DNA from 2 places in the Marinobacter sp. UBA2688 genome. Region 1 is predicted to be linked to the other one. Evidence: riboswitches for the same ligand, from Rfam matches in the RefSeq annotation. Region 1 holds a riboswitch; the other holds the start of a gene.

Region 1 (7,326 bases):
GGCAAGACCGTTGAGCTTGAGCAGGAGATCGACCAGTTCAACGCGGATATTCCGTCGCTTCGCTCCTTTATCCTGCCCGCAGGCAATGCTGCGGCTACGCATCTCCACCATGCCCGCACGGTAACGCGGCGTGCTGAGCGCATCATTGCTCAGCTACAGGAAGAGCAGGACATCAGCCCGTTGGTGCTGGAATACATGAACCGGCTGTCTGATTTGCTGTTTGTCCTTGCCAGACACGCCAACAACCAGGGTAAGGACGATGTGCTTTGGGTGCCGGGAAAATAATGCTGGCCCGAGACCAGGGTATTGAAGCGTGAATTTGTCGCCGCTGGAACATGGTGGCCGGCTACGGGCCGCCGCAAAAACGTGGGGCACCCCGCTGGATCAATGGCTGGACCTGTCCACCGGTATCAATCCGCATGGGTGGCCTGTTCCGGCGATCCCGGAAGAGGTCTGGCGTCGCCTGCCGGAGCCAGACGATGGCCTGGAGCCACTCATCAGACAATGGGTGGGTGCACCGGATAGCGCCGCATGTATGGCCCTGGCTGGTAGCCAGGCGGCAATCATGCACTTGCCCCGTTTACGACAGCCGTGCCGGGTAGGTGTGCCCTCTCCGGGGTACCAGGAGCATGGTCATAACTGGGCTGCTGCCGGCCATCGGGTGATCGAGATTGGCAATGATCAGCTAGCGGATGATGACGAAAGCTGGCTGGACGAGCTGGACGTGCTGGTGTGGATCAATCCAAATAATCCCACTGGCCAGGTTGTTGATCCGGACCGGTTGCTGAGCTGGCATCAGCGGCTTCAACGTCGTGGTGGGTGGCTGATTGTAGACGAGGCGTTCGTCGATGCCACTCCGGAACTCAGTGTCGGGTATGCGACCGACAGACCCGGTCTTATCGTCATGAGATCCCTGGGTAAGTTTTTCGGCCTGGCGGGCCTGCGGGCCGGAGCTGCGGTGGGAGACCCGGATATTATTCGCCGATTGGGTGCAATGATCGGGCCCTGGTCAATCAGTGGCCCTGCGCGATTTATCATGGGCCAGGCGCTGGCGGACACCCAGTGGCAAGCTGCGACGATGGAGCGACTGCACAGTGAAAGCCAGCGGTTGGCGGACTGCCTGTCGCGGCATGGCCTTGAAGGAGCCGCAGGAACGGCGCTCTTTCGATACGTTCGGCATGGCCGGGCGGCGGACATTGCAGGCGAACTCGCACGGCGGGGAATCCTCGTTCGGGAGTTCGAGAATCCTGCTGCGCTGCGCTTTGGATTGCCCGGCTCAGAACCGGAATGGACGCGGTTAGAGCAGGCACTGTATTTAAGCCATCTGTATTGATTTAGCACATAAGGGCTGCTAGTTTGGCGCCCGATTCGATGAACACCGTGTTCAGGTAACGCTTTTTTGCGGTATCCCCGCCGGAAAGCGTAAAACGGGAAGTCGGTTAAAGTCCGACGCTGCCCCCGCAACGGTAAGCGAGCTAAAGGCAATCGAAAAAGCCACTGTGCATCATGCATGGGAAGGTGATTGCCCCGGACCAGTCCAACAGGCTGATCCACTCGCAAGCCCGGAGACCGGCCTGAATGCACACCGGAAGTTGCGGAGGGCGACGGCGGTGGGAGAGTTGCGTCGGTCTCACACCCGTACTCTGACTCGTATCCTGCCTCCCCAATCTCATACTCAAACTCCGCAACACAATAACCATCACGCGGGTGCGCGTGGTTTGCCAGCGAGTGTTGATTATGAGTTGTTCGAAGTCTTTGCCGGTTCTATTTTCCGGCCTCCCCCTTGTGTTCCTGCCAGTTTCCAGTGCGCTAGCCGACGAAGAGGTAATGGTCTCGGCACTTGACCCCATTGTTGTTACGGCCACGCTTGGTCCGAAGACCCGGGGCGAAAGTGACTCATCGGTCACGGTGATCGATGAAGAGGCGATCGAACGCTTGCAGCCTCAAACGTTCGACGAGCTGCTGATGGGCCAACCCGGCATTGATATCACCAGCAACGGCTCGTTCGGTAAGAACACCAGTGTCTACACCCGGGGTACCGGCAGCGAATCCACGGTTTTCCTGGTGGACGGCATTCGTTTGCGCTCGGCCACCAGTGGTAGTGCTGCCTGGCAGTATTTCCCGCCGCAAATGGTGGAAAGGGTAGAAATTGTTCGGGGTTCCCGCAGTAACCTGTACGGGGCCGATGCCGTGGGCGGGGTTATCCAGGCCTTCACGCATAGCGCCGAAAAGGGCCGCGAGGGATGGGTTCAGGCAGGCGGTGGCAACTTTAACACCCAGGAGTATGTAGCTGGAACGGCCGGCTCTGAAGGCCGGATGACATACAGTCTGAGCGCAAGCCATCTGGAAACTGACGGCACGGCCATTGTTGAAGGGGGCGAAGACAAGGGCTTTCGTAACACTTCAGCCCTGGCGTCCGTTGCTCACCAGTTCGACTCCGGTGGGGAAGCCGGCGTTGTCCTCATGCGTGCCCAGGGCAATACCGAGTTCGAGGGCGGTGATACAGATTTTGCTATCCAAACCGTTGGTGTTCGTCTGGACGCGCCCATCAGCGACTATTGGCGGAGCCGTATCCTGTTAGCCGAATCCATTGATGAGCAGGATACACGGGACGAATTTGGTGACAGCACCTTCGATACCAAAACCCGCAGTGCCCGTTGGGAGAACCAGATCAGTGTCGGCCGCCATGAGTACATCTTGGGCGGTGAACTCTTGATGGATGAAGTAGACAGCACCACCGACTTTGACGAAACCAGCCGCACCAACGCCGCTGTTTTTGGTCAGGCCCTGTTGAATTTTGGTCCGACGGACTTTCAGTTGAGTTTGCGCGCCGACGATAACGAGGCTTTTGGTCGTGAGGAAACCGGTGCGATCGCCATGGGTGTCGATATGGATCGCAACCATAGAGTAAGGGTGAGCTACAGCACATCTTTCCGGGCGCCCACGTTCAATGACCTCTACTTCCCGAACTTCGGCAATGCGGATCTTCAACCGGAAACCGCAGGTAGCGTGGAGCTTGGTATTGGCGGAAATTACGCCCGTTGGTTCTGGGATGCCGCGATCTATCAGACAGACGCTGATGATCTGATTGTATTTGTCTTTAGGGACGGTCGGTTCGCACCATTCAATGTTAACGAAGCACGCATCAGGGGGGTTGAGCTGAGTGCTGGCCTGGAATTGGACGAATGGACCGTGCAGGCTGGGGCCTCGGTAACCGACCCCCGCGACCGTGAGACCGACAATCGAATTCGTCGCCGTAGCGCGAAACAGTTCCGGGTGGATCTGGATCGTGACTTCGGCCGAGTGTCGTTGGGAACCACCGTTAAGGGCCAGGGGTATCGCTACGACGACGCAGAGAATGAAGAGCGCATTGCCGGCTTTGTCACTTGGGACCTGCGGGCAAAGTGGGAAATCGACAGCCATTGGACCACCAATCTGACGGTCGACAACGTGCTGGACAGAGAATACGCCACGGCGCAGCGCTTTGATGGAAGTGCTTACATAGCCGCTGGCCGCACCGCAATGCTGACGATTCGCTACGACCTATGATCAACCATGGAGAGGTAAGGGCATGATTGAGCGCCTGTATAGGACTCTGAGACGCCCGTTGTTCGGCTGCCTTTCCGGGCTTCTGTTGATGCTGTCCCAACCAGTGTCCGGCGCCACGGTATTTGGGGTAGTGTCTGAGCGTTCCGCTGCGGAGATGGCTGCTGGTGCGGAACGCTTTCTGGCAGCCCAGCCAGATCACCGCATTATTCTGCGAACACCGGAGCAATTGGCAAACCTGGACAACAGCGCTCTCGACGATCTGGTGAGCCAGGCCGATGCCTTATTGATGGCGGCGGTTTTCGGAGAGCAGGTGGGCCGGATTGAGCGTGCTGTGGGCGAGCAGGCCGCCGTTCGCGAGTTTCCGATTCTGGGGGTGAATGGCGACAGGGCGCTGACTGTGCTGTCACGGTTACAGGGGCGCAAGCCCCTGGAAGGGCTGGATGCCACGACCCTGAACAACGTGATGAAAGCGCCGGACCCCGGCACGGACTTGAAAGCCCATCTGGCAGAGCTTAAGGCCCGTTTCCCCGAACAGGAACCCTGGCTTGAAGGCCGGGCCCTATACCAGGGACGCACCCCGCAACACCTGGATGCCTTATTGCGTTGGTTGCTTGTTCAGGCGGGCGAAGAGTTTGACGTGCCGGATCTGCCGCCCCGGTCGCTGATCCGCTATTACCGTAATGGTGAAGCCACAGATAGCGCGGCGAACCTTAACCTGCAATCAGGCCCCGTGGTCGCGCTTCTGGACCTGGATAGCGGTGATCGCCCGGGCGATCGGGCACTGCTGGATGCAACCTGTGCAGCGATGGAATCCAGAGGGATGCAATGCTTTGCAATTCTGTCCCGTTGGGGTGGTGCCAGCCTGGAGGCTGTTCGTGCCCTGAATGAAACGGTAGGCCCGGCGACACTATCCGGTATTGTCAGTCTTCAGGACTTTATTATTGGAGGCGGCGAGGGTCGGCGTCAGGTCACGGAAGCGTTGGTCCGGTTGAATGTGCCGGTGATCAAGGGCTTGCGCCTGGCCTCCCGCACCACCAACCAATGGCAATTGTCGATCGATGGTATTCCGTCTGACAAGGTGCACTACAAATTGGCGATGCCCGAGCTCCAGGGGGTCAGTCAGCCTATGGTGCTGGCTACGGCGGAGCCGGAAGTGATTGACGAAAACACCGGTGTGGCTCTGACGCTTACCCAGCCGGTGCCGGAGCGGGTGGACGCCGTTGCGGACCGCCTGAAACGCTGGCAGACGCTGCAAGCCAAGGGCAACGCCGACAAGCGCGTGGCCATCATCTACTACAATCATCCACCGGGCCGGCAGAATATTGGGGCGGACAATCTCGATGTGCCAGCTTCCCTATATGAAATGCTGCACTGGCTTAAAGCCGAGGGCTACGAGACTGGCCCGCTGCCGGAGAGTCCGGAAGCCCTCACCGACCTGCTCCAGCAACGGGGCGTGAGTCTGCCGGATGATCCTCGCGCGCTGAGGGAAATGGCCGGTGACGTTGCCTCAATGGCGGGCAGAACCTATCGTCAGTATCTCGAAACCTTGCCAAGGGTTGTCCAGCAGGAAATGGTCCATGGCCCCCTGGGTTATTTGCATGAGCGACTTGAGCAGGCACATAGGTTGGGCGAGAAAGAATTGGCAACCGGTCTGTTGAGTCGGGGCATTCGTGACTTGCGGCACCTGATTGAACATCTCCAGCACCCGAACCGAAAGGCGGCCCTGAGCCGACTGGACGAGTACGAAGCGCTCTGGCAAGCACGTCTCGATGAAGGTGGTCACAGTGCGGAACTGGATGACAGCCGGGTTGCACTGGCCGATACGGGCATTCCCGGACTAAAGGGGTGGGGAGAAGCGCCGGGCCAGTCCATGGTGGTTGATGACAGGCTGATTTTCCCTGGGCTTCGATTCGGTAATATCTATATCGGTCCGCAACCGCCCCGAGGCTGGGAAGTGGACGAGGAATTGTTGCACGCCAACACCACCTTCCCCCCGACCCACCAGTACGTGGGTTTCTACCACTGGTTACGGGATCACTACCAGGCTGATGCGCTGGTCTACGTTGGGCGCCACTCAACTAGGGAATTCCTGCCACGCCGCCGTGCTGGTTTGACTGGGGATGACTATCCGGACCTGCTGGGGGGCGACCTGCCATTGATCTACCCTTACATCGTCGACGGTGTGGGCGAGGGCATCCAGGCCAAGCGCCGGGCGCTGGGAGTCATGATCAGTCACCTGACGCCGCCGCTGGCCGCAACGGAGCTTTATGACGAACTGCTGGAGCTCCGACAGCTCGTGGAAACCTGGGAGTCCGCCAATGAGCCCGACAGCCCTACCAGGGAGCGGGCGCTAAAGATGCTGCGGGAGAAAATCCAGGTGCTGGATATCTCCGACGATCTCGAACAGGAAATCGCTGGCGAGATGGGATTGTCGGTGGAGGAGGTGTCCCTCGATGAACTTTCATCCGACCTGCTGGTTCATGAAGCCGGCCACTACGTCACTGATATGCAGGAACACTTTATGCCCCTGGGGCTGCACGTGTTTGGCCAGGACTGGAGCACAGACATGGTGGACACCATGCTCGACTCCATGGCGGGTAAGGCCGGCAAGCCAGAGCCAGCCTGGCGCACCGATCTTGAAGCGTCTCCTGCTTCTGAGCGCACCAGCTTTCTCAACGCGTTGAATGGCCGGTTTGTTGCTCCGGGGCAGGGCAATGATCCATTGCGAACGCCGGCGGTATTGCCAACGGGGCGCAATTTTCACGCCTTGTCGGATGACTTGATTCCAACCCGTGTGGCCTGGTCGCTGGCTGAAGAACTGGTCGAGGAGGCCAGGGCCACAAAAGACAGCACCTCAGAACAAAGCGATGCACTGGTGCTCTGGGCCTCGGATACGGTGCGAGACGAAGGGGTCATGATCGCGTTTGGCATGAAGCTATTAGGTGTGCGCCCGGTGTGGAACAGTCGGGGCATCGTGAAAGGCCTGGAGCGTTTGCCAGCGGGCCCGGGAACCGATACACCCATTCGCCGCAATGTGGTTTTCACCACGTCCGGCTTGTTCCGGGATCTCTATGAAAGCCAACTGGAATGGCTGGATATGGCATCGCGTTACGCCTTGGCAGGCGCGGCGGGATCCATCAGGGCCGAGCACCCCGAGCTGGAAGAGGCACTGGACCAGGCGTTATCGGTTCTGCCGGTCGACATGCGTAAGCCGGGTGAGGAATCCCTGTCCACCAACGGTGTTGCCGCCCACTGGGTCGCTGACACACGAGTACTGCTGGCCGCAGGTGCGTCGGCTCGGGATGCGGGGGCAAAGGCCGCATACCGGGTCTTCGGTACGGCTCCGGGCGCATACGGTGCGGGGGTTAATCGGCTTGCTACCCGCACGGGTGTCTGGCAGGACCGGGAGCAACTGGGTGACGCCTATCGCCGGCGGATGGGGCACGTCTATGGCAAGGGCAGACAGGGTGAACCTGCTCACGATGCTTTCGACCGACAATTGCGGTCGGTGAACCATACCTATCTTGGGTGGGCCAGCCACCTCTATGGCCTGCTGGACAACGATGACGGTTTCGATTTCCAGGGCGGGCTGTCCAACGCCGTGGAGCACTTGCGCGGCAAGCCACCGCAGAACCGGGTGCTTCAGTACGCAGACCCGCGAAATCCACGGGTGGATTCGCTTCAGCGAGCGCTGCAGGTAGAGCTGAGAGCCCGTAACCTGAATCCGCAATGGTTGGCCCCACTGATGGAGCACGGCTACGCCGGTGCCCGCACCAT
Region 2 (7,326 bases), on a different contig from region 1:
TACCAGACCGATGAGGAACTTACCAGGCTGGCTGGAGACATCGGCACCACGATTTTTCACCCGGTGGGAACCACCCGCATGGGGCGGGCAGACGACGACATGGCAGTCGTCGACCCTCACCTCAGGGTTCGTGGCGTCGCCGGCCTGCGCGTGGTGGATGCCGGTGTCATGCCGACCATCACCAGTGGTAACACCAACTCCCCCACACTGATGATTGCGGAGAAAGCGGCAGGCTGGATTCTGAACGGCACGTAAGTGCCGGCCAGCCCGCCGAACTGAAGGTCAGTACGTTGCTACCACTCCAACTGCGCGCCGGTTTGATACTCGATGACCCGGGTTTCAAAGAAGTTTTTCTCCTTACGCAGGGTGGCCTGCTCATCCAGCCAGGGTGAGACGTTCTTCGCGCCCGGGAACGGTTCGTCCAGGCCAACGGTTCTGGCCCGGCGATTGGCCACAAAACGGAACTGCTCGCTGTGGTACTCGGCGGAATAGCCCAGGATCGGGTCCCGCAGGATGTAGTTGGCGTAGGCGGTTTCAGCGGCTTCGGACTCGTCCCACATATCGCGCACGGCTTTGGGGTCCAGCGTGATGTTTTCCTCTTCCAGGATCTGGTTCACCACTTTCAGCCCGAACGAGAAGTGCATGGCTTCGTCCCGCAGGATGTACTGCAGTTGCTCACCGGTGCCCCGCATCAGGCCCCGACGCTGCAGGGCGAAGATGGGGCTGAAACCGTTGTAGAACCAGGCACCCTCAAAGACCGCTGCGAAGAACAGGTAGGACATAATGAATTCCTGCAGGTCGTCCTTGTTGCGCAGGTTCATGTCAGAGCGCATGGCGGCATCCAGCCGGCGGTTGGCCATCTGGATCTTGCCGTTGATCGCGGGAACCACCCGATAGCGATTGTAGATCTCGCTCTGGTCCAGGTTGAGGGTTTCAATGCAGTGCTGGTAGGCCCAGGTGTGCATGGCTTCCTCGTACACCTGCCGCGCTTGGTAAATCTGCAATTCCGGGGCACTCATCTTCTCCATCACCGCCAGGCCGATGTTGCGCATCGCCAGGATGTCGGAGGTGGTGAGGTAGGCCAGCACGTTCTCATACACGTGCTTTTCCGGCGCAGACAGGCGGTGGTGGTAGTCGTGAACGTCCTGAGCCATGTTCACGTCCAGCGGCGTCCAGTGGTTCTTGTTGGCATTCATGAAGTATTCCCAGGCCCAGGGGTACTTGAAGGGTGCCAGCTGATTGATGTCGGTTTCGCCGTTGATAACGCGCTTGTCATCGACATTGACCGGGGCCGGACCCTCCTGGGTAGCCGGGCGGGTTTGGGTGTTTGGTTCGTCGTCCCAGTTGAGCATCTTTTAACCTCTAGAATCTTGGTGGCGGTCGGGTTTACTGGCAGGCTTCGCAGTCCGGCTCATCAATGCTGCATACCTGTGGTTGCGGTGCTGCTACCGGCGCGGTTTTCTCAGCACCCGTGGCCCCCAGCGAGCGCAGGTAATAGGTGGTTTTCAGTCCACGTTCCCAGGCCAGCTGATACAACTCATCCAGCTTTTTGCCGCTGGGTTCCGCCATGTAAAGGTTCAGGCTCTGGGCCTGGTCCAGCCATTTCTGGCGCCTGGCCGCCGCCTCCACCAGCCAGCGGGCATCGATCTCAAAGGCGGTGGCGTAGCGGGCCTTCAGTTCCGCGGGAATACGATCAATCTGCTGCACGCTGCCATCGAAGTACTTGAGATCGTTCACCATCACGTTGTCCCACAGACCCTCAGCTTTCAGATCACGAACCAGAGATGGATTAACCACCGTGAACTCGCCGGAGAGATTCGATTTCACGAACAGGTTCTGGTACGCCGGTTCGATGGATTGGGAGACACCGACGATGTTGGAGATGGTCGCCGTTGGCGCAATGGCCATCACATTGCTGTTACGCATGCCATTGCGGGCGATGAGCTTCCGCACCGCCGTCCAGTCCAGGCGGCTGCTGGTATTCAGGCTCAGGTCGCCGTCCTGACGGGCCTCTTTCAACAGGTTGATTGAGTCAATGGGCAGAATACCCTGATGCCACAACGAGCCTTCGTAGGTCTCGTAGGCACCGCGTTCACCGGCCAGCGCAGCCGAGGCCCGGATCGCGAAATAACTGATCTGCTCCATCGCCACATCGGCAAACTCCACCGCTTCCGCGCTGGTGTAGGGCAGGTTGAGCCGATACAACGCATCCTGAAAGCCCATCAGGCCGAGACCAACGGGCCGATGCTTGAAATTGGAACTCTTCGCCTGGGGCACTGCGTAGTAATTGATGTCGACCACGTTATCGAGCATGCGGACCGCAGTATTGACCGTGCGTTCTAGGCGCTGGACATCCAGCTCACCGTTGTGGACATGGGCCGCCAGGTTGATGGACCCCAGGTTGCACACGGCGATCTCATCCGCACTGGTGTTCAGGGTGATCTCGGTACACAGGTTGGAGCTGTGCACCACGCCCCGATGCTGCTGCGGTGAGCGCAGGTTGCAGGGGTCCTTGAAGGTGATCCACGGATGACCGGTCTCGAACAGCACGGTCAGCATCTTGCGCCAGAGCTGTTTGGCGGACACCGTATTGAACAGAGTGATCTCGCCCCTGGCCGCCATAGCTTCGTATTCCTGGTACCGCGCCCGGAATGCGTTGCCATAGAGGTCATGCAAGTCCGGAGTGTCGTTTGGCGAGAACAGGGTCCAGTCCTGATCACTGCGCATGCGCTCGATCAGCAGGTCCGGTACCCAGTTGGCGGTGTTCATGTCGTGGGTACGACGACGCTCATCGCCGGTGTTCTTGCGTAGCTCCAGGAACTCCTCAATATCCAGGTGCCAGCTTTCCAGGTAAGCGCACACGGCGCCCTTGCGCTTGCCGCCCTGATTCACCGCCACCGCCGTGTCGTTCACCACTTTCAGGAATGGCACCACACCCTGGCTGCTGCCGTTGGTACCCTTGATGTGGGAGCCCAAAGCCCTGACTGGCGTCCAGTCGTTACCCAGGCCGCCGGCCCACTTGGACAGCATGGCGTTGTCACGGATGGCACCATAGATACCCTCCAGATCATCCTGAACGGTGGTGAGGTAGCAGGATGAAAGCTGGGAATGTCGGGTACCACTGTTGAACAGGGTTGGCGTGGAGGCCATGTAGTCGAAGGATGACAACAGGTCGTAGAACTCAATGGCCCGGGCATTGGGGTCGTCTTCCTGCAACGCCAGACCCATGGACACGCGCATGAAGAAGACCTGGGGCAACTCCAGCCGGTCACCTTTCCAGTTGAGGAAATAGCGGTCGTAGAGAGTCTGCAGGCCGAGGAACCCAAACTGGTGGTCCCGCTCCGGCTTGAGGGCAGCACCCAGGCGTTCCAGGTCGAACGCCGCCATGGCGTCGTCCAGCAGCTCGTAGTGGATACCCTGCTCAATGAAGGTGCTCAGGGCCTGCGGGTATATTTCCGCCAGCGGCAAACTTAGGGGCAGGCTCAAGGCGGCCGCGGTTTCCAGCCTGAGTTGTTCCAGCAGCAGACGAGCGGTTACGGCACTGTAGTCCGGTTCCTGCTCGATGCGGCCGCGGGCGGTCATGATCAGCGCAGACAGCACCTCCTCCTCAGCGATACCGTCGTACAGGTTCCGCAGCGCCCCTTCCACCAGGGATTCGCCATCGATGCCCTCCAATCCCTGGCTGGCACGCTCCACCTGGACTTTCATCAGCCCCAGATCCAGCGGCGCGGCCTCACCGTTGGCTTTTTTCACCGTGAGCGTGGGATGGGCCTCCACCGGCGCCAGGCTGGCCCGCTCCTGGGCATGAGCCTCCCGGTAGAGTACATAGGCGCGGGCCACTTTCTGCTCCTCCGCCCGCATCAGCGCCAGTTCCACCTGGTCCTGGATATCTTCAATGTGCACCTTGCCGCCAGCTTTCAAGCGTCGGCTGATGGCCTGCATGACCTGATGGGTAACCTGCTCCACGGAATCGTGAATGCGAGCCGAGCCTGCTGCTTCATCGCCTTCGACGGCAAGAAACGCTTTGGTCACAGCAACACTGATTTTGCTGGCGTCGAATCCAACCAGGGCGCCATTACGTTTAATAACCTGTAGGGAGGCAGTGCTGGTTGAGGCAGATTGGCCGGGCTCGGCCAGGATGGCAGTGGACATGTCGGTTCTCCTGAGTACGCGTTTATGCCAAGACCTTCGCGTACGCAGGGGCGAGCATTGCTCTGAACAGAGACAACGCAAAACCGATCTGCTCACCTTGATACGCGAAGGTGCAGTTGTATTCCCTGGCAGGTCTTCGGACTCAGGGGCGTGAACCTGTTGGCTCGGCCTTGCGTGGCGACTTCCCGGCATTCGCCAGTGTCTTTATGCCACGCTCGTTCCCCAATACCGCTGCGCGTCAGTTCCGGAGTCTCACCGGATTCCCGGTACCACGATCATCGTGACGAGGGCGATCTGTGATTGATCAGCCTTTGATCACTATATCTGGTACTAAGCCAAGGATATAAACACTATATAGACTAAGGTAAATCGCAACAAGGCACTTTTTCGACGGTTACCGGTCAGTAAACGAACCCATAGGAGCATTCCATGACACCGCTACCGAGATACCTGACGGCCGCCCTCGCCCTTTCGTTGATGGCCACTTCGGCCCAGGCTGACAGCACGGAAAACTCACTGATCACCGCGTTTTCGACCATAACGTCCCTGGAAGATGGCTGGGAACCGATGGAATTTCCAAAGATAGACCGCCACAGTCGCTATCAGTTGACGGACGACAACGGCGAGCAGGTGGTCATGGCCACCACGGACAACAGCGCCTCCGGGCTGATTGCCAGGGTGTCCGTCGAACCCGGGGATTCACTGATCCTGCGATGGCGGTGGAAAGTGTCGAACGTCTATGAGCAGGGAAACGCCCGTAGAAAGGAGGGCGATGACTACGCTGCGCGAATCTACGTGGCCTTTGAGTTCGAGCCGGACGAAGCCGGCTTTTTCGAGCGCGCCAAACGCAAGACCGTGGAAGTGGTGTTCGGGGAGGAACTGCCGGGCAATGCGCTGAACTACATCTGGGCCAACCGGCTGCCGGTTGGCGAAATCATTGCCAACCCGTTCACCGATACCACGATGATGGTAGCGGTGAACTCCGGGACGGCGAACACAGGCGAATGGGTCACGGTGGAGCGGGATATCGTTGCGGACTACCGCAAGGCCTTTGGCCGAGAGCCGCCGAAGCTGGTGGGCGTCGCCATCATGTCGGATTCCGACAACACCGGAGCATCTGCCACCGCCTGGTATGGTGATGTCCGCTTGGTCAAACCAGATTGATGACGCAAAACAGACCTACCGCGCCCATCACGATGGTATAGGGAAACGCCATCACAACCATCCGCCCATAGGACAATCGCACCAGCGGAGCGATTGCAGACGTCAGCAGGAACAGAAACGCTGCCTGGCCATTGGGGGTAGCCACACTGGGCAGGTTGGTGCCGGTGTTAATGGCGATGGCCAACTCCTGGAAATGCTCGTAGTCGATACTGCCGGCGTCCAGCGCCTGTTTGATTTCACTGATGTAAACGGTGGCTACGAACACATTGTCGCTGATCATCGACAACAACCCGTTGGCAATAAAGAACATGCCCGGCTGCTGGTCCTGAGGCAGGCTGAGCACAAAATCGATGATCGGCTTGAACAGGTGTTGCTCGTGAATCACCGCGACGATGGCGAAAAACACCACCAACAACGAGGTAAATGGCAGCGACTCCTGGAAGGCCTTACCGATCTGGTGCTCGTCAGTAACGCCAGTGAACGAGGTGATCAGGATAATCACCAGAAGGCCGATCAATCCCACCTCTGCCAGGTGAAACGCCAGCCCAACAACCAGCACCAGGGCCGCCATTGCCTGCACCCACAGGGCAGCCTGGTCGGCTTTCGTGCGCTTGGTGCGCTCGTTGTCAGCAAACTCTTCCAGTACCTGGCGGACAGGCTTGGGCAACCGGGCGCCATACCCAAACCAGCGCAGCTTTTCCAGCAGCCAGCAGGTGGTCAGGCCGGCCACCAGCACCGGCAGGCTCACCGGCGCCATGCGCAGGAAGAAACTGACAAAGTCCCACCCTACTACCTTGGCGATCAGCAGGTTCTGGGGTTCGCCCACCATAGTGGAGACTCCCCCCAAGGCCGTACCAATGGCGCCGTGCATCAGCAGGCTACGCAGAAAGGCCCGGAACTTGTCCAGGTCTTCCCGGTGCAACTCAATCACGTGTTCATCGCTGTTGGCGTTGTGATCAGAGTGATGATAACCCTTGCCGGAAGCTACCTTGTGGTACACCGAGTAAAAACCGACAGCGACACTGATGATGACTGCGGTGACGGTAAGCGCGTCCAGGAACGCGGATAGAACGGCCGCAGCAGCACAGAACAGCAGTGACAACGCGGACTTTGACCGCACACCCACCAGGATCTGGGTAAACGTCACCAGCAGCAGCTCTTTCATAAAGTAGATGCCAGCCACCATGAACATCAGCAGCAGGATGACCGGGAAGTTCACCAACACCTCGTGGTACACCGCATCCGCTGACGTCATACCCACTAACAGGGCTTCAATCGCCAGCAACCCGCCCGGTAACAGTGGATAACACTTCAGCGCCATGGCCAGAGTAAAAATAAACTCCCCCACCAACGCCCAACCGGCCACGGCCGGGCCAAGGGTCCAGACAATCAGGGGGTTGGCAATCAGGAATAGAAGAATGACCTGTTTGTACCAGGCGGGTGCATTACCCAGGAAGTTGTGGGTAAAGCCGGAGAGAACGGTTGTGGGCATTGCGGGAATCTTCTGAGTAAACGGTTTGTTGGAATTGTGTGGCAGAAGGCCCGCATCTTCCTTGATATTTGTGTAACCGGTAATCCCCCAAAGGTACAGGGTGAGTGCCTATTTGGTCTTACATGAAACAAGGAAGAGTGGCCGGACGACCACTCAAAAGAGTTTCGTAATATTACTTAAAAACAGAGCCGGAATCGACTCTGTTTTCAGCACTCAGGGTTTATTATGACCGTTATCACTTCCCGCTTACGTGTCAAAACCGGTAAGAAACCGACGCCGTAACGTTACGTTCTGCCCCGAAGTAACAGAAGTCCAGACTGTTGTAGCAGGACGCCACGTATTCCTTGTCCAGCAGATTGTTCACGTTCAGCCGGGTAGAAACGCCTTCCAGGCCGAGCTTGCTGAAATCGTAGCCCAGTGCCAGATCCACCAGGGTGTAGTCCGGCACCTTTTTGGTGTTGGCATCATCGGCGTAGATGTCTGCGTTGTGACGGACACCCAATCCCGCGTTTGCCCCA

Evidence for each region. A riboswitch is a leader RNA that binds a small molecule or an ion and turns the genes downstream of it on or off. The one in region 1 is predicted to bind cobalamin.
Region 2: linked by a shared signal. The riboswitch ahead of B3M52_RS18895 (ribonucleoside-diphosphate reductase subunit alpha) and the one ahead of B3M52_RS08240 (TonB-dependent receptor plug domain-containing protein) in region 1 are both predicted to bind cobalamin.

The regions. Positions count from the first base shown of each region.
Region 1 covers NZ_DELU01000013.1:180,334-187,659, forward strand. The annotation lists gene B3M52_RS08230 (cob(I)yrinic acid a,c-diamide adenosyltransferase) at 1-285, shown strand, start outside; gene cobD (threonine-phosphate decarboxylase CobD) at 314-1,333, shown strand; cobalamin riboswitch at 1,381-1,582, shown strand; gene B3M52_RS08240 (TonB-dependent receptor plug domain-containing protein) at 1,738-3,549, shown strand; gene B3M52_RS08245 (cobaltochelatase subunit CobN) at 3,572-7,326, shown strand, end outside.
Region 2 covers NZ_DELU01000027.1:238,699-246,024, reverse strand. The annotation lists gene B3M52_RS18905 (GMC family oxidoreductase) at 1-255, shown strand, start outside; gene B3M52_RS18900 (ribonucleotide-diphosphate reductase subunit beta) at 294-1,352, opposite strand; gene B3M52_RS18895 (ribonucleoside-diphosphate reductase subunit alpha) at 1,387-4,152, opposite strand; cobalamin riboswitch at 4,263-4,456, opposite strand; gene B3M52_RS18890 (DUF3047 domain-containing protein) at 4,582-5,316, shown strand; gene nhaB (sodium/proton antiporter NhaB) at 5,303-6,808, opposite strand; gene B3M52_RS18880 (TonB-dependent siderophore receptor) at 7,062-7,326, opposite strand, start outside.